Regions from separate parts of the Mesorhizobium sp. M1182 genome, predicted to be linked through region 1. Evidence: predicted binding sites of a transcription regulator. Region 1 holds the regulator's gene; each other region holds the start of a gene.
What was found. The regulator LexA, encoded in region 1, represses DNA repair genes until DNA is damaged. The targets are predictions, from matches to a motif close to TGTTCNNNNTGTGTTCNG.

Region 1 (7,322 bases):
CGCGGATCGTAATTCTTGTAAACGCGGTGGCCAAATCCCATCAATCGGAACGGATCGTTCTTATCCTTGGCGCGCGCAATGAATTCCGGGATGTGATCGACATGACCGATCTCGCCCAGCATGTTCAGGGCTGCCTCGTTGGCGCCGCCATGTGCGGGACCCCACAGGCAGGCGATGCCGGCAGCGATACAGGCAAAAGGATTGGCGCCCGACGAGCCGGCCAGGCGGACGGTCGAAGTCGAGGCGTTCTGTTCGTGATCGGCGTGCAGGATGAAGATGCGCTCCATCGCGCGGGCCAGCACCGGATTGATCTTGTATTCCTCGCAAGGCACGGCGAAGCACATATGCAGGAAGTTGGCTGCGAAATTCAGCTCGTTCTTCGGGTAAATGAATGGCTGGCCGATGTGGTATTTATAGGCCATCGCCGCGATCGTCGGCATCTTGGCGATCAGCCGCATTGACGCGACCATGCGTTGATAGGGGTCCGAGATATCGGTGGAATCGTGATAGAAGGCCGACAGCGCGCCGACCACGCCGCACATCACCGCCATCGGATGCGCATCACGGCGGAAGCCGGTGAAAAAGCGCGACATCTGCTCATGCACCATAGTGTGGCGCGTCACCCGGTAGTCGAAATCGTCCTTCTGCGCCTTGGTCGGGAGTTCACCATAGAGCAAGAGATAGCAGACTTCGAGGAAGTCGCCGTGCTCGGCCAATTGGTCGATCGGGTAGCCGCGGTGCAAAAGAATGCCAGCATCGCCATCGATGAAGGTGATTTCCGATTCGCAGCTCGCCGTCGACGTAAAACCGGGATCGTAGGTAAAGACGCCGGCGGTGTTGTAGAGCGAACCGATGTCGATGACGTCCGGTCCTACCGAACCACTTCGTATCTTGAATTCATGGGTTTTGCCGCCGAGTTCCAGCTTGGCCGTCGATGCCTGGGTTTTGCCGCCAAATTCCATTTTTGTCGCAGGTTCGGTCATAGCAAACTCCTTTTTGTTTCCTCAGGCCGGCAAAGGCAAAATATCTGAACCCAACACGTCAAAAGCATCGGAATACGCACATTTGCGCCCGCAATTGAATCTGCGCGGCAGATTAGGCCAAGACCCAATGTTGCACTGCGAAACACACCTTTCAATGCCAATCTTCTTGGGCCAGTTTGCTAATCGATTTGATCAGCGATCCGCGCCAGGCTTTCCTCGCGGCCAAGCACGGCAAGCACATCAAACACACCTGGCGAGGTACTTTTGCCGGTGAGCGCGGCGCGCAAAGGTTGGGCCACGGCGCCGAGTTTATGGCCGGCGGCCTGCGCATAGTCGCGGATCGCGGCTTCGGCTGAGGCGGCAGACCACCCCGAAACCGTGGCTAGTGCCGCATGAGCGCCCCGCAGGATCGCGCGCGCCTCACCGCTGAGCAGCGCCGCCGCCTTCTCGTCGACCGGCAGCGGCCGTTCGACGAAAAGGAATGCAGCCCCTTCAACAAGTTCGACCAGCGTTTTGGCGCGCTCCTTCAGGCCCGGCAACGCGGCAAGCAGTTGCGCCCTGCGTCTGTCGTCGAGGCGAGCGGCGATTGCCGGGCCGCCTTCTAGATAGGGCAGAGTGGCGATGAAGATGTCGAGCAGCGCCGCGTCGTTCATCCGGCGCATATGCACGCCGTTAAGCGCCTCGAGCTTGGCGAAGTCGAAACGGGCGGCGCCCTTGTTGACGTCGCCAATGTCGAACCATGTAATCATGTCGGCGATCGACATGATCTCATCGTCGCCGTGGCTCCAGCCAAGCCTCGCCAGATAGTTGAGCAGCGCCTCCGGCAGGTAGCCCATGGCGCGATAGGCTTCGACGCCAAGCGCACCGTGCCGCTTCGACAGCTTGGCGCCGTCGGCACCGTGGATCAGCGGGATATGCGACATCGACGGCACCTCCCAGCCCATGGCCTGATAGATTACGGTCTGGCGTGCGGCGTTGGTCAAATGATCGTCGCCGCGGATGATGTGGGTGATGCCCATGTCGTGATCGTCGACGACGACGGCATGCATGTAGGTGGGATTGCCGTCCGAGCGCAGAATAATGAAATCGTCGAGATCCTTGTTGGGAAAGCGCACGTCGCCCTGGACGCGGTCATGCACCACCGTCTCGCCGTCTGTCGGCGCCTTGATGCGGATCGCCCCCTTGGCGCCGGGCGGCGCCTCCGACGGGTCGCGGTCGCGCCAGCGCCCATCATAGCGGGGCGGAAGCCCCTTGGCTCGCGCTGCCTCGCGCATCGCCTCCAGCTCCGCCGGCGTCGCGTAGCAGTAATAGGCCTTGCCCACGCGCACCAGCTCCTCGGCCACCTCGCGATGGCGCGGCGCGCGCTCGAACTGCGAGACAGGCGCGCCGTCCCAGGTGAGTCCGAGCCAGGAAAGTCCGTCGAGAATGGCTGCCGTCGCCGCATCCGTCGACCGCTCACGGTCGGTATCCTCGATGCGCAGCAGCATCGTGCCGCCCGTGTGCTTGGCGTACAGCCAGTTGAACAGCGCCGTGCGCGCGCCGCCAATGTGCAGATAGCCGGTGGGCGAGGGGGCAAAACGGGTGACGACCTTATCGGGCATGGAACTCTCAGGCGGGCGAAGGAAGTGGGTTTGCGGACTTTCGCGCGTTGCGCGTTCATGTAGCATAGGAGGTCGAGGGCGCAAGGGGCAGACCCGATGGCTGTGCGAGGCCGTGGTGCGGGCGAGGGCGAGGACGTTGGCAGCGACGTCAGCGAACGCTTGCTGTTTGCCGCTCCCCCGCCTGTCCTGCCGGCACCGGCATTGCTACCTGCTCCGCGCTTCGATGCTCCGTCGCTGCCGGCCAGCGACCCAGCAACGGTTCTCGTGCCCGCGGGCGAGCCCATCGTACGCCTGCCCAGGCGTTTCCGCCTCCCGTCACCGTCCCGTATCCGCAACAGCGTAACCACGGCGGCCGGTCTGGAACTCGACCGCGGCATCGCCTTCCTGCTGGTGCCGGTGTTCCTCGCATGCGGGGTGGTCGTTTATTTCGGGCTGTCGGTGGAGCCGGCCTTTCCACAGCCGATCGCAATCGCGCTCCTCGCGACCCTTTGTGCCGTCGTCTCGCGGTCATGGCCCAGGACGCGCCTGTGCTTCATGGTGGCGCTGCTCTGCGCGCTTGGCGTACTTGCCGCCAAGTTCGAGACATGGCGTGTCGGAACGCATATGCTCGGCTCCGAAATCTCGACGCGGCTGACGGGTCGCGTTGTATCGTACGAGCCCATGGCGAGCGGCCGCATCAGGCTGACAATCGATGTGATCTCAACGGCCAGGCCGACACTGCGCTACATGCCGGAACGGGTCCGCGTTTCGGCGATGAAGATACCGGCTGAGCTGACCGCCGGTTCCGAGATCACCGGCTATGTGCGGCTGCTGCCGCCGACCGGCCCGGTGCGGCCCGACAGCTATGATTTCTCGTTCGACAGCTATTTCGCCGGTATCGGCGGCAGCGGCTTTTTTCTCGGCAATCCGAAAGTCGTGTCGTCGGGCAGCATGCCGCTTGCCGCGCAGCTTTCTTCCGCGATCGAAGACGCGCGCGAATCCATCGCCGACCATATCCGCAGCCGCATCGGCGGTGCCGAGGGCGAGATTGCTGCTGCGCTGATCGTCGGCGTGCGCGCCGGCATTCCCGAGGAGATCAACGAAGCGATGCGGCGCACCGGCATCTACCACATCATCTCTATCTCGGGGCTGCATATGGCGTTGGTCGCCGGCACCATCATGGCGCTGCTGCGGGGTGCCTTTGCGCTGTTTCCCGATTTCTCATCGCGACGGCCGGTCAAGAAGTATGCCGCGGCCGCCGCGCTTTTTTCGATTGCGGCCTACCTCGTCTTTTCCGGCATTGTCGTGGCGGCCGAACGCAGCTTCATCATGCTGGCGGTGATGCTTATCGCCGTGCTGGTCGACCGGGCCGCGCTCACCATGCGCAACCTGGCGATCTCGGCCATCGCGGTCATCCTGGTGTCGCCGCACGAGGTGGTCGGTCCGAGTTTCCAGATGTCCTTCGCCGCGACGGCGGCCCTTGTCGGCGCCTATGCAGGCTGGTCCGATTACCGCGCCGGGAGGGCCACCACGCCGCCGCCGCGGCAGTCGCCGCTACGCCTTGCCACTCGAAAGGTCCTGCTGGGCATGTGCGGTCTGGCGATGACCTCGATCATTGCAGGGAGCGCCACGGCGCTTTTCGCCATATGGCATTTCCAGCGCGTGGCGCCGCTCGCCTGTTCGCCAATCTGGCCATCATGCCCATCGTCTCACTGGTCGTCATGCCCTTCGCCGTTCTCAGCGCGCTGGCGATGCCGTTCGGTGCGGATGGCCCTTTCCTCTATGTCATGGGCAAGGGGCTGACGGCGATGATCGCCCTGTCCGGGTGGATCTCGGAGCGCTCGCCGATCGATGCGGTCGGGCTGATTTCGCTGAGATCCGTCCTTCTGGTGACGATCGCCCTCGTCATTGCCAGCATGGCGACGACGTGGTTGCGGCTGGCGGCACTTCCTTTTGCGCTCGCCGGCTTGCTGACGACAACGCAGACACGCATACCCGACGTATTGGTCTCGGAGGACGCACGGCTGGTCGCGCTGTCGATCGGCAGCGGTGAACTCGCGGTCAACCGGGCACGCCCGAATGAGTTCACCATCGACAACTGGAAACGCGCGCTCACATCGGAGGCCATCGTCGCGCCGGAAACCCCTGGAAAGAACGACCCGCAATTCGACATTGCCGATCCGGCCGACCTGCCGCCGGGCATGCCGTTCATTTGCACGGACGGCCTCTGCCTTGCCAGGCATCCATCCGGCGCGATCATCGCGCAAGCCACGGACCGCGATACTGCGCGGCCAGCCTGCGCCTTTGCCAGCTTGATCGTCATCGACGACGCCACCGCCCATAACCCCTGCTACTACGACCGGCTGGTCCTCGTCGTCACCAAACGGCAACTGGCGCGCGCGGGAAGTGCCGCCGTCTATTTCGATCCACAAGCGGCAACACGCGCCGAGATCCGCTTCGCCGTCGAAAAATCATACCGGCCCTGGCACGTGCAACGGAAATTTTCACGCGCGGCACGGGGCCTGCCGCCATACCGCAGGGCCGACAATCCCAAAGCCGGCGCCAAGGGCGGAACTCAGTAGCGGCGGATCAGTCCGACGAGCTTGCCCTGCACCTTGACCCTGTCTGGTCCGAAGATGCGCGTCTCGTAGGCCGGATTGGCGGCTTCCAGGGCGATCGAGGCGCCCTTGCGGCGGAACCGCTTCAGCGTCGCTTCCTCCTCGTCGACCAGTGCCACCACGATCTCACCGGGGCTCGCCGTATCGGCATTGCGGATGATCACCGTGTCGCCGTCGAAAATGCCGGCCTCGATCATCGAATCGCCTTTGACCTCGAGCGCATAATGCTCGCCGCCCATGATCATATCCGGCGGCACCGAAATCGAATGCGTCTGGTGCTGGATGGCGTCGATCGGCACACCGGCAGCGATGCGGCCCATTACCGGGATCGAAACGGCGGCGACGACATCGTCGTCATTTCCGGCTGCGGGCACGCGCGACGATGTCGGCTTGCCCTGCCGAGGGGCGCCTTGCCCAAGGCTGCCCTGGATGACACTCGGCGAGAACTTGCGTGCCGCATTGAGGCCGGGGGCGATCGAGTCAGGCAGGCGTAGCACCTCCAGCGCACGGGCCCGGTTGGGCAAACGGCGAATGAAGCCGCGCTCCTCCAGCGCCGTAATCAGCCGGTGGATTCCGGATTTGGAAGCCAGGTCGAGCGCTTCCTTCATCTCGTCGAATGAAGGCGGGATACCGCTTTCCTTCAACCTTTCGTGGATGAACATAAGCAGTTCGTGTTGTTTGCGTGTCAGCATAGCGACCCCCAACAGAATCAGAAAAACAAACCCAGAACAAACACTATCTGTTCCAGTTGTGTTCCGCAACTGTTTAAAGTTTAATGAATGCGTTAAGGCTCGGGAAACAAACGACGTCCCCTACCGGCGTAACGCATTTTCACCGCCGCGAGCCTCATCGCCTTGATTCTGCTTTCGTTTGCGCCCTTCTGGCCTCCTAGAAGGCGGCACTGGCATCGGCCGTCGGTCGGCAAAAGGCACGGAATTGAACCCGTATCGACTGTGCGGTTTGGTCAATGCACCGTGAACGAAACGAACTCAAAACGCCAACCTCGGGTTAAGTCCCGGTTTCCACCGCCTGGTCAGGCTGCTTCTCGCCGGTGGAGCCTTGCTGCGCGCAACCAAGTAATGGAAGAACAGTCGATGCGTGTCCGGCGTTGCGTTGGATCTTGGGGGAGCAGACAAATCATGACAGGAATTCCCGATCTCGTGGCCATAAAGGCGATGGATGCCGCGGATCCGCTGCGCGCGATGCGCGACCGCTTTGTGTTGCCGCAAGGAGTGATCTATCTCGACGGCAATTCGCTAGGAGCTGCTTCACGTGCCGCTTTCGATGAACTGCACAAGGCCGCGACCGAAGAATGGTCGCATGATCTCATCCGCGCATGGAACACGGCCGGCTGGTTCAACATGCCGCTTGAACTTGGCGACCAGCTCGGGCGCCTGATCGGGGCCGCGGCCGGCCAGACAGTGGTCTGCGACACGACATCGGTCAACATCTACAAGCTGCTGCACGCCGCCATGGCCATGCGACCGGAGCGGCAGGTCATCGTCGCCGAGGGCGATAGTTTTCCGACGGACCTCTACATGGCCGAGGGTGTGGTTTCGACGCGAAAAGATACGCTGCTGCGCCTCTCGGGAGTCGACGCGCCGACCATCGAAGAGCTGATCGACGAACGCACCGCTGTGGTGCTGGTCAACCACGTCAACTATAGGTCGGGCGAACTGCGCGACATGCCGGCGCTGACGCGCAGGGCTCAGGAAGCCGGGGCGATGATCGTCTGGGATCTCTGCCACACCGCCGGCGCGATGCCAGTCGAGCTCGACAAGGCAAACGCCGATTTTGCCGTTGGCTGCACCTACAAATATCTGAATGGCGGCCCGGGCGCGCCTGCCTTCATCTATGCGGCTGAGCGGCATCTTTCCGACATCCAGCAGCCGCTCACCGGCTGGTGGGGCCATGCACGGCCCTTCGCCTTCGAGCCAGGCTATGCGGCCGGCACCGGCATCCGCCGGTTTCTGTGCGGCACGCAGCCGGTCCTGTCGATGCGCACGCTGAAGGGCGCGCTCGACATCTGGAACGATGTCGACATGACGGCGGTGCGCAAGAAGAGCATCGCGCTGGCGGATCTGTTCATCGAGCTTGTCGAGGCAAAGTGCGGCACTTACGGGCTCACGCTCGAAAGCACG
Region 2 (7,322 bases), on a different contig from region 1:
GCGTCGCCAGATCGCCGCGCACGACGATGCGGTCGACGACGACGTCGATGTCGTGCTTGTACTTCTTGTCCAGCGCCGGCACGTCTGCGATCTCATAGAAGACGCCATCGACCTTGACGCGCTGAAAACCCTTCTTCTGCAGCTCCAGCAGTTCCTTGCGGTACTCGCCTTTGCGGCCGCGCACCATCGGCGCCAGAATGAACAGCCGGGTGCCTTCCTCGACCGCAAGCACCCGGTCGACCATCTGCGAGACCGTCTGGCTCTCGATCGGCAGGCCGGTGGCCGGCGAATAGGGTACACCGACGCGGGCGAACAAAAGCCGCATATAATCGTAGATCTCGGTGACGGTGCCGACCGTCGAACGAGGGTTCTTCGAGGTGGTCTTCTGCTCGATGGAGATGGCCGGCGACAGGCCGTCGATCTGGTCGACGTCCGGCTTCTGCATCATTTCGAGGAATTGCCGTGCATAGGCCGAAAGGCTCTCGACATAGCGGCGCTGGCCCTCGGCGTAGATGGTGTCGAAGGCAAGCGACGACTTGCCCGACCCCGACAGGCCGGTCATGACGATCAGGCTGTCACGCGGCAGGTCGAGATCGACATTCTTCAGATTGTGTTCGCGTGCCCCGCGAATGGAGAGATATTTATGGTCGGCCATCGCCGGTCGCCGCCTCAGAATCTGGAATTCGTGGGATGGGCGGGTTTTCCCGACCACCCCCTATGTAGGTAATTTCGCCGCCTTTTCGAGAGACGCCACAACTCTCGACCAAAGCGTTTAACCGCCTTTCGCGCGAACGGGCAAGCGGAAAGAACAAAGGCCGAACACGCTCCTGACAAAAGCTGCCCGTGAGGCCGGCTTCACAAAGCGTCTCGCGATCACATTTTTCGGCAACCCGGCTATTCAAGGTTGACGTCCCCGCGTCATGGGGGCAGAATCCAATTGTCAACGAAGCCGGCCGTCTTTCGATGGCCTCGCGGCCTGGGGCTAGCCTGCGAGACGCCGCGGGTTATGCGATGAGCGCTTCGACGACAGTCGCAACGAACAGAAGGAGAGCAGAGGCATGACTCCACCGGATTGTTCCTTGAGGCTCCACGTGTCGCTGGAGCCGCGGCAGGTATAAGTAGCCAGGTCAGGCGTTTAGCGCTACCTGCCCACGTTGACCTGCCGATCCCCACAACAATCAGAGACTGCTAGTCGGATCGTCGGCTGAACGCCGCGAAGCATCCGAAATAAAAAGCCGGCAGTACACTCCCGGCAATTTGGATTTCAGATCCAAGAAGGCCCCGTCAGTTGCAAAGCAATGGCGGGGCTGTTCGTTTGAAGCGCAATATTTGTGGTTCACACCAGGCGAACTTAGCGGCTGGAGGGCCTGATCCTGCCGGTAGCGACATCAATGGTGATGCTACCGGAAATCCGAACGTCGGTATCGCCAATCTTGAAGGTGCCGTTGCCGCTGCCTAGAGCCATATCGTCAGGCTCAGGCCGCGGCGCTGGCTCGGCGATGCGATAATCGCTGGTCACACCGGGCAGAGCGCCCTTTTGCGAAGACGTCGAATTATCTTGGGCAAGTGCCATACCCACCAGCATGTTCGTGCCGGCAACGGTAGCGATGGCAAGGCATAGCAGGCTGGATGAGCGGCTGGCGGTCATCGCCGGACTATAGTGCCGCGATAGCGGCAAGACCAGACCGATGGCGCTGAAATTGCGGGCGCTCAATCGCCTCAGTTCCGTCCGCCGGCCCGGCACGTTCATGCGGCCTGCTTGCGAGTGTCGAAGACATGGTCGACGAGGCCCCAATCCTTGGCCTCCTGCGCGGTCATGAAAAAGTCGCGGTCGAGCGTGCGTTCCACTTCTTCGTAGGTGCGGCCGCAATGGCGGGCGTAAAGATCGGTCATGCGCCGCTTGGTGCGAAGGATGCCCTCGGCATGGCGCTGGATATCGGAGGCCTGGCCCTGGAAACCGCCGAGAGGCTGATGCAGCACGATGCTGGTGTTGGGTAGCGCGATGCGCCGCCCCGGTGTGCCGGCCATCAAAAGGAACGAGGCCATCGAGGCGGCGAAGCCCATACAAACCGTGGAGACCGGGCAACTGATATACTGCATCGTATCGTAGATCGCGAAACCGCTGGTCACCACGCCGCCCGGCGAGTTGATGTAGAGCGAGACCTCCTTGTCGGGATTGTCGGATTCCAACGACAGAAGCTGGGCGCAGACCAGCGCTGAGGTGCCGTCATCGATTGGGCCGTTGATGAAGACGATGCGCTCGCGCAGCAGCCGCGAAAATATGTCGAAGGCACGTTCGCCGCGGCTCGACTGCTCGATCACCATCGGCACCAGATTGGCAAGGCCGCTCATCGGTTGTCTCCGTTGACTGTTGTCGTTCAGGCCGCGCGCAGGAAGAGGCGCGGGGTGTTTGCGGCGATCTGCTTGTGCCTGGGAGTGCGCGCGTCAAAGGAAAGCCGGCAACCGGCGCCTGCCATCGCGATCTCCGGCACTGCTGCCCGAGCAAAACCATCATGGACGATGCGCAGATGCGTGCCGCCGGAAACGGTGCGGTCGAGCGTAAAGGTGACGATGCTGTCCACTGGGCTGTCGTTCATTGCGCTGTCCAGGGGACCGCCGGGCGGCACCTGCGTATCGCCGGGCGCCGGCCGCTCCCGCCAGGAATAGCGCAGCAGCCGTCCGGGATCCGCGTCGAGGATTTCGCACTCGATCGGCGCATTCGGCGCTTTAAAGGCAAAGCGGTTGCCGATTTCGGGCTTGATGTCGTTCGGCATCATCCAGGCCGCGAGCAGGTCCGGCACCGTCAGCGCCCGCCACACCTGTTCCGGCGGTTCGGGCAGCTCGCACTCGAACTCGATCTTGTCTGCGGCCATTTCGGCGCGTTCTTTGCCTCGGTTGGTCATTGGTCCATGTCCTTCAAAACCGTCTTGAGCCTTTCGATGCGCTCTGGCCAGAACGCACGGTAGCGTTCGATCCAGCCGAGCAGTGGCGCAAGCCCCTTCGGATCGACGCGGTAATAGGCGTTGCGACCGGCCCGGCGCTCGACCACGAGGCCGGCGCCGCGCAGCACTGCGAGATGTTGCGATACCGCCGGCTGCGATACCGGTATGCCAGTGCGCAGTTCCGACACCGTCATCTCGCCGTCGGCGAGCCGCTCATAGACGGCGCGACGCGTTGGATCCGCTAGTGCCCGAAAAATGTCTGCTTCGATCATGCCGAAAGCATAAGTCAATACTTATCGGTTTGGCAAGCCGTGTTTTTTAAGACAGGCGGTATTTTTTAAGACAGGCGAGGTTTTACAAACTCGCTGGAAGCCAGCGTCTCACCATGTCGGGGGATCCGTTGAACGTCGCCTCGAAAACTGGTGACGCGAGCACAGCATGAATATGAAGCAATTCGGAGCCGACGTTTCGGAAGCCATGTTGCCTGTACGCGGCGACAACAAGCGACTGTCCGGCAGTCAAGACGAGATGCTCTTCGTCGATCCACATCTCGGCCCTGCCAGCGATGACGGTAAGTACTTCCTCGACCGGGTGCCAATGTGTCGGGGCGCCAACGGTGGGTTCGACCCATTGTTCAAACATGCAAAGTTGAGTTGCGCCGTTGCGGGCAGAGACATGCATGCGGGTCTTTACTCCCGTCCGCCACTCTTCTTGCGGCTGATCGTTATGCGCAACCATCTTCATGCGTTCGCCTCGATCCCATGGTCTGTGGAAATTCGACGCCAAGACACTACTTCTTACTGACAACTATTGACAGTGCAGGGCCTCTCCTATAGAACGAAAAGAGAACAAAAACCTTGTGGGAAAAGGCAGCGACGGCAGGCAGGGATTGTCCATAGCCTGTAAGGTGCGGCGACAAAAATTCGGTTTCGGATGAGCGCGGAGAAGTATCATGGCGGGTAGCGTCAACAAGGTCATTCTGGTGGGCAACCTCGGGGCGGACCCTGAAATCCGCCGCCTGAATTCGGGTGACCCGGTCGTCAACATCCGCATCGCGACGTCGGAAAGCTGGCGCGACAAGACGTCCGGAGAGCGCAAGGAAAAGACCGAGTGGCACAATGTCGTGATCTTCAACGACCAGATCGCCAAGGTGGCCGAGCAGTATCTGAAGAAGGGCATGAAGGTCTATGTCGAGGGCCAGCTGCAGACGCGCAAATGGCAGGACCAGACCGGCAATGACCGCTATACGACCGAAATCGTGTTGCAGAAATTCCGCGGCGAGCTGCAGATGCTCGATGCGCGGGGCGAGGGCGGCGGCCAGGTCGGCAACTATGCCGGTGGTGGTGCGAGCCGCGGTTCCGATTTCGGCCAGTCCGGCCCGGGCGAAAGTTTCAATCGCGGTGGCGCCAACAAGGGCGGCGGCGGTGGTTCGTCGCGCGAGCTGGACGACGAAATCCCGTTCTGATTTCTCGGGCGGACTGCCCTTGCGGCGAAAAGCGCCGGCACCTTGGCCACGAAATGGCGTCCCGAAAATCTGTCTTGGATTTTCGGGACGTTGTGCGTTTGAGCGGTGAAAGGACGTATCAGGTGAAGGCAAGGGTCAAATGGGTCGAGGAGCGCACTTTCGTTGGCGAGTCCGCCAATGGGCACAAGCTGGTGCTAGGCACTGCGTTCGGGCCGGAGGGCAAGACGCCGGGGCCGAGCCCAATGGAACTGGTGCTGATCGGCACTGGCGGCTGCTCGGCCTATGACGTGGTCCATATCCTCGAAAAGGGGCGCGAGGCGGTCGAAGATTGCGTGGTCGAACTCGATGCCGACCGTGCAGAAGCCGATCCCAGGGTGTTCACCCGCATTCACATGCATTTTGTCGTCAAGGGCCGGGCGCTATCACACGCCAAGGTGAAGCGGGCGATCGGGCTTTCGATCGAGAAATACTGCTCGGCCTCGGCAATGATGGCCAAGACTGCCGAGATTACCCACGACTTCGAAGTCATTGAAACGACAGCGAAGTAGGGCTGTTCCTACGTCGCCATCAGCGCCTTGATGCCGTCGGCGACGAACTGTACGGCGAGCGCCGCCAGGATGACGCCGAGCAGCCTTGTCAGGATCGAACGGCCGGTTTGGCCGAGGATACGGTCGATGCGCTCTGACAGCACGAACACCAGGTAGGTGATGACGAGGCAGATGGCGATGATGCCGACAAGGGCTGTCTGCGCACCCAAACCCTGAAACGAGCTTGAGAGCAGGACGGTCGCCGAAATCGCGCCGGGACCGGCAATGAGCGGGATCGCCAGCGGAAAGGCGGCGATGTTGTGGATCATGTCCCTGGTGATGGCGACGTCGCCGATCTTCTCCTTGCGGTCCTGCCGGCGCTCGAACACCATTTCGAAGGCGATGAAGAACAGCAGAAAGCCGCCGGCGACGCGGAAGGCCGGCAGAGTGATGCCGAAGACTGACAGGATCGACGCGCCGGCGATTGCGAACAACGCCATTACCAGGAAGGCGATGACCGAGGCGCGCACGGAGACCTGGTTGCGCTCCTCGCGGTTCATGCCGCGGGTCACGGCGAGGAAGAGCGGCGCCAGGCCGGGCGGATCGATCGTCACCAGTATGGTGACGAAAGCGTTGAACAGGCTGTCGAAGCTCGGCATGCTGACCCTCCCCGCCGGCAAAGCCGGATAACGGGATTGGTAGAGCAAAGCGGAGCCAGTGGAAACCGTGCGGATCAGGGGCTGACGGCCCGGCGCGCCAGAAACTCGACTTCAAGACGCCAGGTAGCGCCGTCGTCCTGTGAGCGTTCGCCCAGCCAGCGGAACGAATTTTCGGTGATGCGCGAAAAGCTCCAGCGCACAGCAGATCCGGTGCCGTCTGCGCCTTGCTGGATGATGGTGTCGCCCTCGGCACGGCCGAGCTGGCGGCTGTAGTACTGATTGCGCGGATCGCTCCAGAAGATGTGCCAGGCGTCAACGCCGGGATCGTAGACGCGCAACGTCGTGCCATAGAAGGTCCATTTGCCGAGCGAGGGCGAGGGGCCGGCGTCACGGGCAGGCAGGATCCATACGTCCTGGATCGCGCGGCCTTCGAGCACCCAGCCGAAATGCACTTCGCCGCGCCCGGTCAGCACCTGACCGTCCTCGAGATGGCGCGTGGCGTCGAACGTCCAGGCGCCGACGAAGCGGCCATAAAGATTCAGTTTCTCGGCAAGGGCCGGTACGGGCCCATCGCTGTGCAGGACCTTGGCAAAGGAATTGGACATGGCTTCGCTCTCATCTTGTCAGGAGACCGGCAAGCATAGACGCCGACAGGGGTTCTGCGCTTGGGAAAAGTTGCTATGTTTCGGCGATGACGACGAGCGCGCACAGGCTGGCGTCGGGCCGAGGCTGGCAGGTGTCGGATGTCATCTGCACCGCCAGCGCCGCCGACAGGCCATTCGAGGAGGAGCATCGGGATTTCTGCGTTGCCGCCGTAACCAACGGCACCTTCCGCTATCGTGCGCGCGAGGGCACGGCGATGCTGGCGCCGGGCGCGCTCCTGCTCGGCAATCCCGGCACATGCTACGAATGCGGGCACGAGCATGGCGCCGGCGACCGTTGCCTCTCCTTCCATTTCGGACCGGCCTATATGGAGCGGATCGTCGCCGACGTGCCGGGCGCCAAGACGCTCGATTTCGGAACGCCGCGCCTGCCGCCCTTGCCGGCGCTGGTGCCGCTGCTTGCCGAAGCGGAGGCGGCGCGCGAGATGGCCGACACCGGCGTGTTCGAGGAACTCGCCCTGCGCATTGCCGGTGCCGCGGTAACTGCGGCTTGCAGCGCTACGGATCGGGGACGGACGCCGAGCCGCCGTGACCAGAAGCGTGTCGCCGAAGCGGTGCGGCGCATCGAAGTCGATGCCGACCGGCCGATCTCGCTTGCCGAACTCGCCGACGAGACCGCCACCAGCCCTTACCATTTCCTGCGCACCTTCCGGCACGTTGCCGGTATGACGCCCTACCAATTCCTGCTGAGAGCGCGGCTGCACAGGGCAGCCGTGCGGCTGCGGACGTCGGATCAGACGATTTCGGCGATTGCCTTTTCGGCGGGATTCAACGATCTATCAACCTTCAATCGCCGTTTCCGGCGGCTGATGGGCGAGGCGCCGGGTACTTATCGCGCCCGCCGGCGACGCCCGTGAAAGGGTACACGGCCATATCGTCGCAATTGGTTTATCCTTTTGAATTTGCCGCTAAAAACCACACTGGAAAACTGCCGCGATTGTTGGAGTTTCAGGCTGGCTTCCTATATAAGCACCAAGTGATTCCTGATTAGATTGTGATCCGATTTGACCGACCAAAAGACACCGCGCGGCGCCGACGGCGGCCCCACCGGCATCGAGCCGATATCC
Region 3 (7,322 bases), on a different contig from region 1:
AAGCCGCAGCTCGACTATCGGCACATGCCCTGCAACTTCGTCGAGATCATGCCGCGGCTGGACGAGCATTTGCGGCGCGGCTGAGAACCGAGGTATCAGCCAAGCGACCTCGGTTTAGCGAATGACCGGCTCGCCGTGAAAACGCCGGCGCGACGGCGGCGAGACGCCGAAGCCGACTTCCATCATCAGCCGCGGCGTGCGCGTCGGCACGGTGCCCATATGGAAGCCGAACGGATCCTCGACAAAGCCGAGGCCGGCCGGCCCGGTCAGCGTGACCGGGCTCTGCTCGCCGTAGACGCCCAGCACCTCTTCCGCCGAATGGCCGACCAGCAGCGTCAGCTGATGCTTCAGGATGCGGCGGTTGTGGGAGCCGCGGACATAGACATGCGGCCCAGTGTCGGCGTCGACCGGCACCAGGTAGAAAAAGAATTTCAGCATGCGCCAGTCGTCGAGGTCGAAATGGTATTTGCCGAGCGAGGCCATGTTCTTGTCGGCGTCCGAGACGCCACCGGTCGGAAAGCTCCACCAGACGCGGGTGGTGATCAGCTTGGCCTGGCTGCCGAGATAGTGCGCTGCGATATCGAGAAGCAGCGGATCGCGCTGCACGGCGACCGCAGCGTTGCAGTCGAGGACCCGTTCGAAATAGTGACCGCTGAGCAGCGGGCGGCTGAAATGCTTTTCGGCATCGGTGTGTTTTTCGGGCAGGAATTCCAGCCGGCGGTCGAAATTGCCGAAGCATGGCGTGCGCTCGGCGAAGCGGGCGATCTCCTCATGGATGGCGGCCGGCAGCATCAGGCCCGAATAGAGCCCCTCCGTCCGCAGGGCGCCGACGACGGCATCGCGATCGACGCCGGCGAACATCGTTTCACCGACATTGCGCGCCGGTGGAACCGGCTTCGCACCGCGCCAGTGCAGGCGCCGCGCCGGCATGGTGCGGGCCAGCATGAACATCGGCAGCCATGCCGGATTCTCGCGAAGGTCGGAAAGATAGGTCGGGATGCGGGCGGCGATGCGGCGCAGCATGCCGCCGTTTCGTGCGATCGCCTCGAGGCTTGCGGCGCCGGACTTGTCAGGGCTTGAAAGGGTCATCGGGGTCCTCAAAATATCGAGGGAACAGCATCGACGACAGTCGTCGTCACCGCTCCGGCACACCCCAAACCCATTCGCCCGTATCGCCGGAAATGGTAACCCCCGGCCAGATTTTGTGCAATGCACAATAAGCGACGACCCGCCAGAAAATTTGTCTGGGCGGAGTTCCCATAACCGGGACGGTAAGCCGTCACTTCCGCGGCGCGACCCAGATCTCGGCGTGGAGCCTCCTGGTCGCCAGGCCGCGGGCGATCGCTTCGGCGCTGCGGGCGTTCTTTGACAGCGCCGCGGCCTGACGCTTGCTGATCACCAGGCCTTCGGCGAGAGCGCGATTTCCGGCAAAGACGCGCGACAGGAACGGCGCGCGGCTGCCGCGTGCCCGCGAGAACCGCGCCGCCATGGTTTGCCTGGCGGTATGGGCGACGACCTCGTCGATCCAGCCCTCCCCCAGCCGAGCGCCCGGTTCCAGCAAAAGCAGCCAGTCGCCCTTGGCCTGCCTGATGCCGGCGGCGATGCCGCCGCTGACATAGTGGCAGCCGGCATGTTCGGCGACGCGGTGCGTCTGATCGGTCGAGCCGGTGTCGCAGACGAGAACGTCGCGCACCACGCCTTCGACCGCGCCGCCGATCAGCGAGGCGAGCGTGCGGGCAAGGCCCTCCTCGTCATTCAGGGTTTCGATCAGGACGCTGAGCATGTTTAGCCGAATAGCGGAAAGCGGTGGGCAGCGCCAGTTTTTGCGGCGCACCGCGAGAAAGTTCTTGCTTTGTTCTCATCGATACGATAGGAATACATTCATGAGCAGAGCGATTCGACAGCGGGCGGACAGTCCCTGGGAAAGGGCCAAGATGGAACAGATCGTGCGTGCCGATATTGCAGCCTTCGGCGCTGGCAGGGCCGAAATGGCGAATGCGATGATCGAGCAGAGCGGCATGCGTGTCCGTCCGGACCGCAACCGCGGCAGGTCGGCGGGCATCAATCCGTCCGGCCGTTTCGAGCCGGTCAGCCGGCATGTGTTCGACGATGGATGGAATTCGCTGGAGGAGCTGCCGCCGTTCAAGACCGAGGTACAGGTCGAGAAGCCGCGCACCATCATCACGCGCAACGAATCGCCCGACATCTCCTTCGACCGCTCGATCAACCCCTATCGTGGCTGCGAACATGGCTGCGTCTATTGTTTCGCGCGGCCGACGCACAGCTTCATGGGGCTGTCGCCGGGGCTGGATTTCGAATCGAAGCTGTTTGCCAAGCCGGATGCGGCGCGGCTGCTCGACAAGGAATTGTCCAGGGATAATTACCAGCCGCGCACCATCGCCATCGGCACCAACACCGATCCCTACCAGCCGATCGAGAAGCAATACCGGATCATGCGCGAGATCCTCGAAGTGCTGGAGGCGCGCGGCCATCCGGTCGGCATCGTCACCAAATCGGCGCTGGTGACGCGTGACATCGACATTCTGTCGCGCATGGCCGAACGCGGGCTGGCCAAGGTGGCGTTGTCGGTGACGACGCTTGACCGCATGCTGGCGCGCACCATGGAGCCACGCGCGTCGACGCCGACCAAGCGGCTGGACGCGATCAGGCAGCTTTCAGACGCCGGCATTCCGGCCTCGGTGATGGTTGCGCCGATCATCCCCGGACTGACCGACCCGGAGATGGAGCGCATCCTCGATTCGGCGCAGGCAGCGGGGGCACGTGAAGCCGGCTATGTGCTGCTGCGCCTGCCGCTGGAGGTCGCGCCGATCTTCAAGGACTGGCTGCTGCGCCATTATCCCGATCGTTATCGCCACGTCATGTCGCTGATCCGTTCGATGCGCGACGGCAAGGACTACGATTCGGAATGGGGCAAGCGCATGAAAGGCTCCGGCCCCTATGCCTGGCAGATCGGCCGGCGTTTCGAGATCGCTGCCAAACGGCTCGGCCTCAACGCCGAGCGGCGCTCGCTGAGGACCGACCAGTTCATCCCCGCCGCCAAGGCTACCGAGCAGCTGATGCTGCTGTGACAAAGCGTCTCGCGCCAGCCGCTTGAAGCGGCCGCAGCAGGCGAAAAATCCCGTCCGGCCTGTCCTGTCCCCGGGCTTGCAGACGGTAGCCCCCTCCTGGTCCGGTGCCCCGCCCGACCCGGAGGGGACTTGCGGAGAATCGGAGCCGATGCGAACCTCGCCGCACCATGGCTCGCCCGCGTTCCGATTCTCCGCTTCTCTTCGAAATCGTCGAGAAACCCGACTTCTCGTTCGAGACGAGGGCGATGGCCGAAGGCCTTTGGCCGGTGGCGGGGATGGACGAGGCCGGCCGCGGCCCGCTCGCCGGGCCGGTGGTGGCGGCAGCGGTGGTGCTCGATCCCGCCAACATCCCCGACGGCCTCGACGATTCCAAGCGGCTGACGCATTTGCAGCGTGAGGCGCTGTTCCTGAAAATCCTCGGCTCCGCGCTCGCCGTATCGATGGCCTCGGTCAGCGCCGAAGGCATCGATGCCTCCAACATCCTCAAGGCCAGCCTGGAGGCGATGCGCCGTGCCGTGGCCGGCCTGTCAATCCGGCCGAAGCTGGCACTGGCCGACGGCCGCGACGTGCCGCCCGGCCTGCCCTGCGAGGGCAAAGCACTGATCAAGGGCGACCAGCGCTCGCAGTCGATCGCCGCAGCCTCGATCGTCGCCAAGGTGATGCGCGACCGCATGATGTGCGGCTGCGGCAGCCATCATGCGCGTTACGGCTTCGAGCTGCATATGGGCTACGCCACTGTCCGCCATCGCACGGCGATCGATCTGCACGGGCCAGTGGCGCGGCTGCACCGCGCCTCCTTCGCGCCGTTCCGGTTCGGCGGCACCGAGGTGCTGGAGGAAGAGGGTTTTTCGGATTTGGATTGACATTGCGAAGGCGGCTAGGCGCGGATCTCCTCCCTCGAGGGGAGATGGCCGGCAGGCCAGAGGGGGTCGCCTCGCGTGAAGCGCCAACGTTCTCTTTCGTTCCATAGGGCGTCGCGCCAGGACGTGCCGACCCCCTCTGTCGCCTTTGGCGACATCTCCCCCTCGAGGGGGGAGATTACGCGCTCAGTCGCTTTCGCCAACAAAAAAGCCGCCAGGTTTCCCGGGCGACTTTCGATGAATTTCTCGTCGAAGTCGCTTAATTCAGCTTCGACTTCAAATCCTGCAGCGAGGCGTTGAACAGGTCGGCGCCGGCCTTGGCGTCGATCTTGCCGGCCAGCAGCGCCCGCGCGGCTTCGACCGCGATGTCGACAGCGCTGGCACGCACTTCGCCGATCGCTTCGCGTTCGGCCTGGCCGATCTTCTGCTCGGCCAAGGCGGTGCGCCGGGCGACATAGTCCTCGGTCTTCTTGTGCGCCTCGGCGGCAAGCATGTCGGCTTCGCGCTTGGCGGCGGCGACGATGGCCGCGGCCTCCTGCTCGGCTTCCTTGCGCTTGCGCTGGTATTGGCCAAGCAGCTGCTGGGCTTCTTCGCGCAACCGGCGCGCTTCCTCGAGCTCGGAGCTGATCTTGTCGGCACGCGCATCAAGCGCCTTGGCGATCATGCCCGGCACCTTGATGTAGATGGCGATGCCGAGGAAGATTACGAGGGCAACAGTTGCCCAAAGCGTCGCGAGAGATGTGGCGTCCATGATGCGCTCCTCACCCGGCCACGGATTTGACCGCGGCCGCGATTTCGGCCTTGCTGGCCTTGCCGCCGACAAGCGCCTCGACGATGGCCGAAGCGGTGTCCTCGGCGATCGTGCCGACTTCCTTCATGGCATTGGCCTTGATGGAAGATATACGCGCCTCGGCCTCGCCAAGCTTCTGGTCAAGCGCTGCCTCGATCGTCTTGCGGGCAGCCTCGGCTTCCGCCTTGGCCGCATCGTTGGCCTGCTGGCCGATCGCATTGGCCTTGCCCTTGGCTTCCGCCAATTCCTGCTCATAGGCGGCAACGGCGGCATCGGCCTCGCTTTTCAGCCGGGCAGCATGGTCGAGATCCTGGGTAATGCGGTCGTTGCGCACGTCGATGATGCCGCCAACGCGCGGCATCACCACCCGTTTCAAGAAGAGATAAAACAGCCCGAAGGTGATTGCCAGCCATAGAAGCTGCGAGGGGTACGTCGCCGGATTGAATGGCGGGAACGTGCCGTGCGCCTCGGCAGGCACGCCGGTGCCAGCGCTGCCGCCTTCGACGGCGGGCGCGGACTCTTGCGCAAAGGCAGATGTCACGAACATGGACTATCCCCGAAATTCAGGCCCGCCGCAGGATCGCGGCCGGCCTGTTCAATTCTTCCCAATGTTCAGCCGAACAAAGCGAGAAGCGCGATGAGAAGCGAGAAAATACCCAGCGCTTCGGTCACGGCGAAGCCGAAGATCAGGCGGCCGAACTGGCCGTCGGCTGCCGACGGGTTGCGCAGCGCGCCCGCCAGATAGCTGCCGAAAATGTTGCCGAGGCCAATGCCCGCGCCGCCCATGCCGAGGCATGCGATGCCGGCACCGATGTACTTTGCTGCTTCTGCGTCCATTTGTTCAACTCCTTTGGATCTAAAATTCCGTTGCAAAATCGATCCGGCGGCAATGCCGGAAACCTTGTCAGTGCCCGGGATGCAGGGCGTCGTTGAGATACATGCAGGTCAGCACCGCAAAGACGTAGGCCTGCAGGAACGCGACCAGCAGCTCCAGCGCCGTCAGCGCCACGGCCATCGCCAGCGGCAGAACCGAACCAGCCACGCCGACCGCGCCGAGCGCGCTCAGGCTGACGACAAACCCCGAGAACACCTTCAGCGTGATGTGACCGGCGAGCATGTTGGCGAACAGACGAACCGACAGGCTGACCGGACGCGAGACGAAGGAAATCACCTCGATCAGCACCACCAGCGGCAGCAGGTAGACCGGCACGCCATGCGGGACGAACAGCTTCAGGAAGCCAAGGCCGTGCTTGGTGAAGCCGTAGACGAGGACCGTTCCGATCACCAGCGCAGCGAGGCCGAAAGTGACGATGATGTGGCTGGTGATGGTGAAGAAATACGGGAACAGGCCAAGCAGGTTGGCGACAAGCACGAACATGAACAGCGAGAACACGAAGGGGAAGAACCTCATGCCTTGCGTTCCCGCGGCGTCCCTCAGCATATTGCCGACAAATTCATAGGCCATTTCCGAGACCGACTGAAGGCGGCCCGGAACCAGGCTGCGGCTCGACGTGCTGAGGTAGAGAAACGCCGATGCGACAGCAACCGTCGCAAGCATGAACAGAGCCGAATTGGTGAAGGACAGGTCGTAGCCGCCGATGTGAATCGGAATGATCGGATGGATCTGGAACTGGTGGATCGGATCGACCTTGTCAGCAGCCACTTTAAATCCCCATCAAAGCCGCAGACGGCTTCAGCATTCTGTTCAATGCGCCGGCATGCGGCGCCTCAATTCATTCTTTCGGATCGCGCGGTTTGTCGCCCGTTCCGAATTCCGACACAAGCCCGGCTGAACGCAGGACGTTGAGCACGCCGGCGACAAAACCCAGCAGCAGCCCGACTATCAGACCCCATGGCGATGTCCCCGCCACGCGATCGATAAACCAGCCGAGAGCCGCACCGACCACTATCCCGGCGATGAACTCGCTGGACAGCTTGAGCGCCTGGCCGTACCCGGCCACACTGCCCGTTTTCCCGTCGTCTTTCCCCTCGAGCCGGTCCGGCCGCCTTGTCGCAAGCGATGCTTCAAGGTCGCGCCGGCGGCGCTCAAGATCGTCGTCGCGGATGTCGGCTTCATGCTGCTTGCCGCGGCCGGTTTTGCCGGTTCCGTCTGGCCCATTCTTGTCGGCCACGCAACCCCCCTGCCCGGTCAGACCGTCACCGTCCGTCCGCTTCTTAAAGTCGCCGGCAACATAGTTAGAGGGTCCGCGCCCGTCAAGCCACGGGCGGACGTTCAAGCTCAAGTATTTTTTCGTTATAAATCAGCCACTTGCTCGGGTGCGACATCGTGCCCGACGCGGTCTCTGGCGGGCTGCGGCCGAATCCCCGCGGCGATGCGTCTTCGATCGGCCGCTCTCGCGCGAAAGACGCAAGGGCTGCCCGAGCGCTCAGCTCCAGCCGCCACCATAGGTGCGGTAGAAGATGTGCAGGCCGATCCTGGTCATTTTCTGCATCGTCCGCGCCCAGCCCGGATGGACGTAGTCGGCGTAATAATGGGTCGACGAGCCGACTTCCGGAATGAAGATCTTGCCGGCTGTGACGGCCATGGCGACATCCTGGGCGGTCTTGTAGGCAGCGGGGTTG
Region 4 (7,322 bases), on a different contig from region 1:
TCGGCATCGGCAACGGCTATGACGACGACGACTATTACTATCGCCACCATCGGTATTCCGATTACGACGATGAGTACGTTCCCCGTTACCGCTATGATGTCTATAACGAGGACTACGCGCCGCGCTACCGGTACCGGTACCACCGGCGCTGCCACACCGAAGTCATCAGGCACTGGCGTCATCACCACCGGATTATCGAAAGAATCCGTGTCTGCCGTCGTTGACGGATCGATCCGGCCGGTAGTGCCGGCCGGATCGGCGGGGCTCCTCATCTCGGCTTGCGCATCAGCATCATGCCGTAATGTACGGCCAATATGTCGAGCCCGATCTTGAGTAGTTTCACCACCACGTCGCGCGGCTCGCCGGCCTGTTCGGCCAGGCTCTTGACCGTTGCGTCGGCACAGCAGACCTTTTGCACGATGCCGACGATCTCCCAGTGGGCAAGCGCCCTGGTGGCTTCGGCATGGTCGCGGCCGGCGGACAGGATGTGTTCGGCGACGCCGCTGCCGGTGCGGCCGCCGTCGACGCGCTCGGCCCAGGCCATCGGCTTGGCGGTTGCCTCGGACGAGTTGCGGAAATCCTGGCGGTAGCGCATGCCCGCCTCGCGCTGCTGGCGCGACAGCGAGGTGAGGCCGCTCAGCGGGTCGACGTTGCGCACCCGCACGATGCCGCCGGTCGCTGTGTGGCCGTCATTGGAGACCTCATAGAGGCGCGCTCCCTCCTGCGTCCCCTTCGCCAGCCGCTTGCGGCCGAACCGGTCGTCCTTCAGTGCGAAATCATGGCCGATCTCCTTGCGGATGCGCACCTGCTCGGCCTCGCCTTTCGGCAATCTCGGTGGCCTGGCTTTGGCCTTTTGGGCGGTTTTGGTGCTCATCGGCTCGGTCCTCCTGGGTTTTGGTCGTCGGGCGCTGGCGAACTTCCAGCCTCATTGCAGCGGGCTCAAATCGCTTCGGCCGGCAGCGTGCGCAGGAAGCGCGCAGCGTGATAGGCGCAGTAGCTTTTCGATGGGTTCGTGCGCATTCCGCAGCACAGCATGTCCAAACCTGGCCGGCTGCCGGGGGCGTCGTTTTCCGCATCCTCCTGCGGCGTCGTGTCGAGCGGCGCGCGGCAGCGCTCGAACAGGCAATCGATGAAGCGCATGGCGGCGAAATGCGGCTGGCGGCCGCCGGCGGCGATCGGGCGCGGCGCCGGCATTTCGAGCGGTGCGCCATCGGTCCCGGTGATCCGAGCCGGACCCGGCTGCCAGGCCGGCGGCGCCAGCCTGGCCGACAGCCTTGCCGGGCGGCAGCGTGGCTCGGCCTTCGGAGCCGACTCCGCTTGATCAGCAGTGCTTGATGGCTCAGGCGCCGAATTTCCGAGCCGGCCGCCAGAGCGTCCGCCACACCAGCCCTTGGATCTGGCAAGGCCGATGGTGCGCAAACGGGCGGTGCGGTGGACGATGCCGATGATGGCTGCACGCGAGGCCGGGCGGCCGCGCAGCGCGGTCAACCGGGTGGCGATCTTCGCTGCCGACAGTCCGCTCGTCAGCCAGTTCTCGATTTGTTCCAGTTCCGAGGCGGAATAGCGGGCGGCCATGATGTTTCATTCCCTGCAAAAATGGTTGTGTGCGGCGCCGGCTTCGCCGGCCTCAGGCTCGAAAGCCGGTCAGCCTTCGCATGGTCTGCTGCGATCGAGCTTCATCTCGGCCGCCCTGCCTTGTTGCGCCGGACACTGCCTTGCCCGTCCGCTTGTCGAAGGCGATGACCGTGCCGTCTTCGGTGCGGATGCAGGAAACCGCGGCTTCCGCATTGCCGGCCGGCAGGTAATTCGTGGCCGGAGCCGGGAGGGGAACGGCTCCGGCCGTTCCGGCCGCTTGCGCTGCCGGATCCGAGGCGCGAGCCTCGGGCATCGTCCCGGCCGGGGAGGAGGACAGCCCCGACGAAGGGGAAAGGGTTGGCACATGCATGGCCCCGGCGATCGGTTGCGCTACCGCCTCCAGGCGAGCGCTGCCGGCGCGCTGAACGGCGGATTCAAGGACCGAAAGCTGGCGAAGCGACTTGTGCATGCCTACATAAGAGCATAACTCAAATCGTAATGCAAGCGATTCTTGCATAGACGAAACCGAATCTTATGCCTCAGATGGAGCCATGGCGAAAACTGCACTGTCGATCAAGGTCGGAGCGGCGATCCGCCGGGCGCGCAAGCAGCGCGGCCTGGTGATGCGTCACATTGCCGAGCACAACGACACCGACGTCGCTGCCGTCGGCAATTGGGAGACCGGGCGCAACCTGCCCAAGACCGAGAACCTTTTGAAGACCGCCGCTTTCCTGCGCGTCGACCCGGTGGCGCTCGGCAAGGGCGAGGTCGTTTTCCTCGAAGATGCCGGACCGGTCGCCGATGCCGAGATCGTCACCGATCCCGGCCCCCTGCCCGCCGGGCCGATGGACATCCAGCTTCTCGGCACCGCCGTCGGCGGCGACGATGGCGACTTCACCTTCAACGGCCAGCCGGCCGGCTATGTCCAGCGGCCGCCGGGGATCCGGCATCTGCGCAATGTGTTTGCGCTGCACGTGCTGAGCGATTCGATGGTGCCGCGCTACGAGCCCGGCGAGATGATCTATTGCGGCGGCCGCGAAGCGTTGCCCGGCGACCATGTGGTGATCGAGACCCTGCCCGAGGAGAACGAGCAAAACGGCAAGGCCTTCATCAAGAAGCTGGTCAAGCGCACCGCCGCCGAGCTGATCGTCGAACAGTACAACCCGCCCAAGACGCTGTCCTTCAACCGCTACGCCATCAAGAACGTCTTCCGCGTCATCCCGCTCAAGGAACTGCTGGGGTATTGAGGAGGCGCCGGCGCGCCCTTCTCCCCTTGGGGAGAAGGTGGATCGGCGCGCAGCGTCGAGCCGGATGAGGGGTGTTGGAAGAAATGAGGCGTTTAAAAATATTCGGATGATTCTAGTCTAAATCCCTACGTCTTCAACTCCGCGATCCGTCCAACACCCCTCATGCGACCGAGCTTCGCTCGGCCACCTTCTCCCACAAGGGGAGAAGGAAGAACACCGTCCCCGTCCCCCTCAAGCCCGCCTCGACTGCAGCTCTCGACCATTGAGCAGGCGCGCCTCGGCGCGGGTCCGTTGCCGGTCGTCGATGAAGGCGGCCTGGATCGAGACGGCGGCGCCCGGCAGGCCGTCGGCCCGGCAGGCCTTGCAGATCAGGCGCCCCGAAAGTGCGGCCAGCGGTGTCTCCGGCATCACCCCATGCCGCTTGAGCTCGGCCGGCTTCCACCACCTGTTGCGGCCGCAGTCGATGCATTCGACGGCAATCGAGACAACATCGGCGATCGTCGCTTCCTTGCCTGCCAATGCCATGGTTATCCCCATCGTTGTTCCTGCTTTGTTCGCAACATTATCGGTTTTTGGAGCGGAGTCGAGTCGGTTCCGCTTACATCAACGTGAAAGTTTAACTTGTTCACTTATTTGAGTTATGCTTATACGTGGTGAGGACCGGAATCGGCGCGAGCAACAGAACCGCGGCCGGCCGGCAGCAAGGGAATGACGATGGACCCAGCCCAGTTCGCCCATGCCTGCGGCTATAGCGGCGACAGCCCGGCCATGCTTGCCGCTTTCGCGGCCATCCGCCAGGACGGCATCCGCAAGGCACGCCAGGGTCATCGCCACCGCAAGGCGGCGATTGACCAGATGAAGCCGAGCCGCGCTCTGTTCCTGGCGGCGATCCGCCCGGCACAGTCGGCCGAGGAGGCACTCGAGGATGCCGCCCGCTTTCTGTCGATGTTCCGCAACATGCCGCACTGGCGACAGGAAAGGCGCGCCGCCGACCTCACCCGCGCCAGGCAGCAGCGCCTCTTCGCCCGCTTCTTCCGCCGCTACGGCCACCGCCTCTGGGCGCTCGAGGCCACCTGAAGGCGCGCGGGCCTCCCTTGCAAGTCAAAACGGATATTGCGATCGCCGACACCGCGCCGTATGTCTCCGCGCGATGAGCGAGATCGAATTCCGTCGCGCGCAGGCGCCCGACCTGCCGGCGATCGTTGCAATGCTTGCGGACGATGTGCTCGGCGCAGACCGGGAAGACCCGTCCACGCCGCTGGCGCCATCCTATCTCGATGCCTTCAGCGCAATCGATACCGATCCCAACCAGTTGCTGGCCGTGGCCGTCGGGGCCGGGCAAGTGGTCGGAACGCTGCAGCTCAGCTTCCTTCCAGGCATTTCGAGAAAAGGCGACTGGCGCGGCCAGATCGAAGGCGTTCGCGTCGTCCGGCAATGGCGCTCGCGCGGCGTCGGCAAGCTGATGATCGAATGGGCGATTGAAACCTGCCGTTCGCGCAATTGCAGCTTCGTCCAGCTCACCACGGACAAAGGTCGACGGGAGGCGCACGCTTTTTACGAGCGCCTCGGCTTCACCGCCAGTCATCTCGGCTACAAGATGGCGCTGTAGATCAGCATTTCATCGCATTCAGCGCCGACCGCTCATCTTCGCTACCCACTCTGGATGGAGCATTGACAAGCCGGCCTTTCGCCCTGCTCCATCCGCCCATGATTTACGACCGAACCTGGCTTGAGAAAACCTTTCGCGCAAAGCCCCGGCAGAAGTTCCTGTTCTTCTGGGGCCATCAGCCGTCTAAGGACGGCCGAATAAGCACGTCGTGCTTCAGCCAGTGGTGGCATGCGCCTTTTACCGTCGATGGCCTGAGCTATCCGACTGCCGAACACTGGATGATGGCCGAGAAGGCACGACTGTTCGGTGATGCTCCGACGGCAACACAAATCCTCAGGGCGGCGAGCCCCAAGCAGGCAAAGCAGCTTGGCCGCCAGGTGAGCGGCTTCGATGGCACCAAATGGGATGCAGACAAATATCGCATCGTGACTGAAGGGAGCTTTCAGAAGTTCCGTCAGAACGCGGCGCTGCGCGAATATCTGTTGTCGACGCATGACCGGGTGCTGGTCGAGGCGAGCCCTGTCGACCGGGTGTGGGGTATCGGCCTTGCGGCGGATGACGAGAGGGCGGTGAACCCGCTGCTGTGGCGCGGCGAGAACCTGTTGGGATTCGCGCTGATGCAGGCCCGCGATCGGCTGCGCGGCTGAACATTTGCCGCGCGCTCGTCATCTGCGGCCGCCTCCGCGCTGCTTGACAATCCACCCAAAATGTTCTCTCTATGTTCTCATCACAACTCGAGACAATGCGGCGTTCGAACCGCCGCGGGCGAACGGGCCGGATGGAAGCCAACATCCTCCACGCGGATCTGGATGCCTTCTATGCCTCGGTCGAACAGTTGCTCGACCCGGCCTTGCGCGGCAAGCCGATTGCCGTCGGCGGCGGCGTGGTGCTGGCCGCATCCTATGAAGCCAAGGCGTTCGGCGTGCGCGGCGGTCTGCCGGGACGGCGGGCGCGGGAACTCTGCCCGCAACTCGTCTTCGTCGGCGGCCATTTCAAGGACTATCAGCGGCTGGGCGATGCGGCAATCAAGGTGCTCGGCGATTTCACGCCGGTGGTCGAGCGGATTTCGATCGACGAGGCCTTTGCCGACGTCGCCGGCTGCACCCATTTGTTCGGCTCGCCGGCCGAGATCGCCGGCAAGATCCGCCGCCGCGTGCGGGCCGAGCTCGGCCTGCCGATCTCGGTCGGCGTAGCCCGCACCAAGCATCTGGCCAAGATCGCCTCACAGGTCGCAAAACCGGACGGGCTGGTGGTGGTCGATCCGCGCCACGAGCTGGAATTCCTGCACCACCTGCCGGTCGAGCTGATGTGGGGCGTCGGCCCGGTCACCAGGCAGCGGCTGGCCGGCATCGGCGTCAACACCATCGGCGAGCTGGCGAAGACCAATGGTGGGGCGCTTGAGCGCCTGCTCGGGTCGGCGGCGGGAGAGAAACTCAACGCGCTGGCGTGGAACCGCGATCCGCGCAAGCTCGAGACGCAGCGCCGGGCGCGCTCGGCGGGTGCGCAGTCGGCGCTTGGCCGAAAACCGGCCGAGGAGCAGGTCTTCGTGCCGGCTTTGCTGCATCTGGCCGACAGGGTCGCCACAAGATTGCGGGCGAAATCCCGGCCCGGCCGTACAGTGACGGTTCGCGTCCGCTTTGCCGATTTGCGCTCGGTGACGCGCTCGATCACGCTCGACCAGCCGATATCGGCAACCGCCATGCTGGCCGAGATCGCCGAGGCGCTGGTGCGCAAGGTGCTCATCGACCATCCGCACGAAAAGACAATCTCGCTGCTGGCGATCGCCGTATCGCATCTGGAGCAGCATGCCGGCCTGCAACTGGAACTGCCGCTCGGGCTCGACGACGACCGCCGCCGCCCCGGCACCAGCAAGGGCGCGGCGCGCTGGACCGCGGACCGCGCCGTCGACAAGATCCGCGACCGCTTCGGCTGGGAGGCGGTGGGCTACGCCTCGGTCGCGCTCGGGCTACAGCGGTCGGTTCCCGACGCATTTCGCGAGCTGGCCGAGAAGGAACTGTGAGCCTCGATTACACTTTGGTTGCCAAGTCGCCGGAATGACGTTGAAGGCTGCGCCGTTGTGAATTTATCTTGGGACCAGTTCGTCGTGCACCGGTTTGGGTATCAACCAGACAGGGTAGCACCCGCTCGCAAATCCTTCCGCCCTCACTTCGAACGACAGGAGATCGGCATGGGACAGAACGCCGGATATTTCGCCCTCATCGTTGCCGGACTGGTGACCAATGCAACGACGCTGGCCAAGCCGCTCAACCCGGACCGGGCGATTCCATCCCTGGGCGATATCAACTCGCCGGTGGCCAGCCCGCTGTTCAAGCAGGTCAAGGCCGGGCCGCTGGAGATAAAGCTTGAGGAAACCACGCTTGCCGATGTCGAAAAAGCCTTCGGCGGAGCGATGCACGATGAAGGCGACGCCGGAGATTCACGCCACTGGCTTTGCTATGCCGGCCCCGACGCCGGCGGATCGCCGTCGATCTTCTGGTTCGTCTCCGGCGAGATGGGCGGCTCCGACCACGGTGTCCTGTCCGTCGCCCTGCAGCCGAACCCGGAAGGCAAGGTGCCGGAAGGATGCGCCGGCGCACCTGCCAGCCTGACAGCAATTGAACTCGATACGCCCGGCGTCGGAGCGCCGCTGAGCGACGTGGCCGCGAAATTTGGCGCCGCCAAGCCCGATCGTTACGGCCATTTCGGCTTCGCCGCCTCTTATCCTCCTTCGTCTCCCGACCAGAAGGACACCACGGTCACGCAGACGCTCACCTACACAGCCGGGAACGGCAGGATAACCGGCGTGGCGGTGACGCAAGTCACCACCAATTAGGGTGTCCCCGCTCGGTTGGCGAATGGTTCACGTGTGAATGATCTGCCGCGCCCGAGCC

Region 2: the regulator LexA is predicted to act here: its motif matches at 3,776-3,793, upstream of NKH33_RS20675 (single-stranded DNA-binding protein).
Region 3: the regulator LexA is predicted to act here: its motif matches at 1,843-1,860, upstream of NKH33_RS01325 (PA0069 family radical SAM protein).
Region 4: the regulator LexA is predicted to act here: its motif matches at 5,140-5,157, upstream of dinB (DNA polymerase IV).

Annotation. Positions count from the first base shown of each region.
Region 1 is NZ_JAMYMD010000008.1:12,066-19,387, forward strand. It holds gene gltA (citrate synthase) at 1-983, opposite strand, end outside; gene gltX (glutamate--tRNA ligase) at 1,163-2,584, opposite strand; partial or broken gene NKH33_RS12025 (ComEC/Rec2 family competence protein) at 2,681-5,145, shown strand; gene lexA (transcriptional repressor LexA) at 5,139-5,873, opposite strand; gene kynU (kynureninase) at 6,321-7,322, shown strand, end outside.
Region 2 is NZ_JAMYMD010000018.1:59,832-67,153, reverse strand. It holds gene uvrA (excinuclease ABC subunit UvrA) at 1-655, opposite strand, end outside; gene NKH33_RS20700 (hypothetical protein) at 1,352-1,750, opposite strand; gene NKH33_RS20695 (ATP-dependent Clp protease proteolytic subunit) at 1,747-2,352, opposite strand; gene NKH33_RS20690 (SRPBCC family protein) at 2,379-2,903, opposite strand; gene NKH33_RS20685 (ArsR/SmtB family transcription factor) at 2,900-3,214, opposite strand; gene NKH33_RS20680 (cupin domain-containing protein) at 3,297-3,686, opposite strand; gene NKH33_RS20675 (single-stranded DNA-binding protein) at 3,895-4,407, shown strand; gene NKH33_RS20670 (OsmC family protein) at 4,530-4,955, shown strand; gene NKH33_RS20665 (MarC family protein) at 4,964-5,593, opposite strand; gene NKH33_RS20660 (hypothetical protein) at 5,668-6,198, opposite strand; gene NKH33_RS20655 (helix-turn-helix transcriptional regulator) at 6,285-7,112, shown strand; gene gyrA (DNA gyrase subunit A) at 7,260-7,322, shown strand, end outside.
Region 3 is NZ_JAMYMD010000001.1:285,512-292,833, forward strand. It holds gene moaB (molybdenum cofactor biosynthesis protein B) at 1-84, shown strand, start outside; gene NKH33_RS01315 (phytanoyl-CoA dioxygenase family protein) at 115-1,089, opposite strand; gene NKH33_RS01320 (glycosyltransferase) at 1,280-1,783, opposite strand; gene NKH33_RS01325 (PA0069 family radical SAM protein) at 1,935-3,089, shown strand; gene rnhB (ribonuclease HII) at 3,257-3,952, shown strand; gene NKH33_RS01335 (F0F1 ATP synthase subunit B) at 4,209-4,700, opposite strand; gene NKH33_RS01340 (F0F1 ATP synthase subunit B) at 4,711-5,286, opposite strand; gene NKH33_RS01345 (F0F1 ATP synthase subunit C) at 5,352-5,576, opposite strand; gene NKH33_RS01350 (F0F1 ATP synthase subunit A) at 5,644-6,402, opposite strand; gene NKH33_RS01355 (AtpZ/AtpI family protein) at 6,473-6,871, opposite strand; gene NKH33_RS01360 (cell wall hydrolase) at 7,127-7,322, opposite strand, start outside.
Region 4 is NZ_JAMYMD010000010.1:66,922-74,243, forward strand. It holds gene NKH33_RS14625 (hypothetical protein) at 1-224, shown strand, start outside; gene NKH33_RS14630 (DUF6456 domain-containing protein) at 269-874, opposite strand; gene NKH33_RS14635 (high mobility group family protein) at 940-1,575, opposite strand; gene NKH33_RS14640 (hypothetical protein) at 1,628-1,888, opposite strand; gene NKH33_RS14645 (XRE family transcriptional regulator) at 2,127-2,822, shown strand; gene NKH33_RS14650 (hypothetical protein) at 3,054-3,347, opposite strand; gene NKH33_RS14655 (hypothetical protein) at 3,531-3,899, shown strand; gene NKH33_RS14660 (GNAT family N-acetyltransferase) at 3,973-4,431, shown strand; gene ybiA (riboflavin biosynthesis intermediates N-glycosidase) at 4,530-5,078, shown strand; gene dinB (DNA polymerase IV) at 5,210-6,451, shown strand; gene NKH33_RS14675 (hypothetical protein) at 6,620-7,264, shown strand.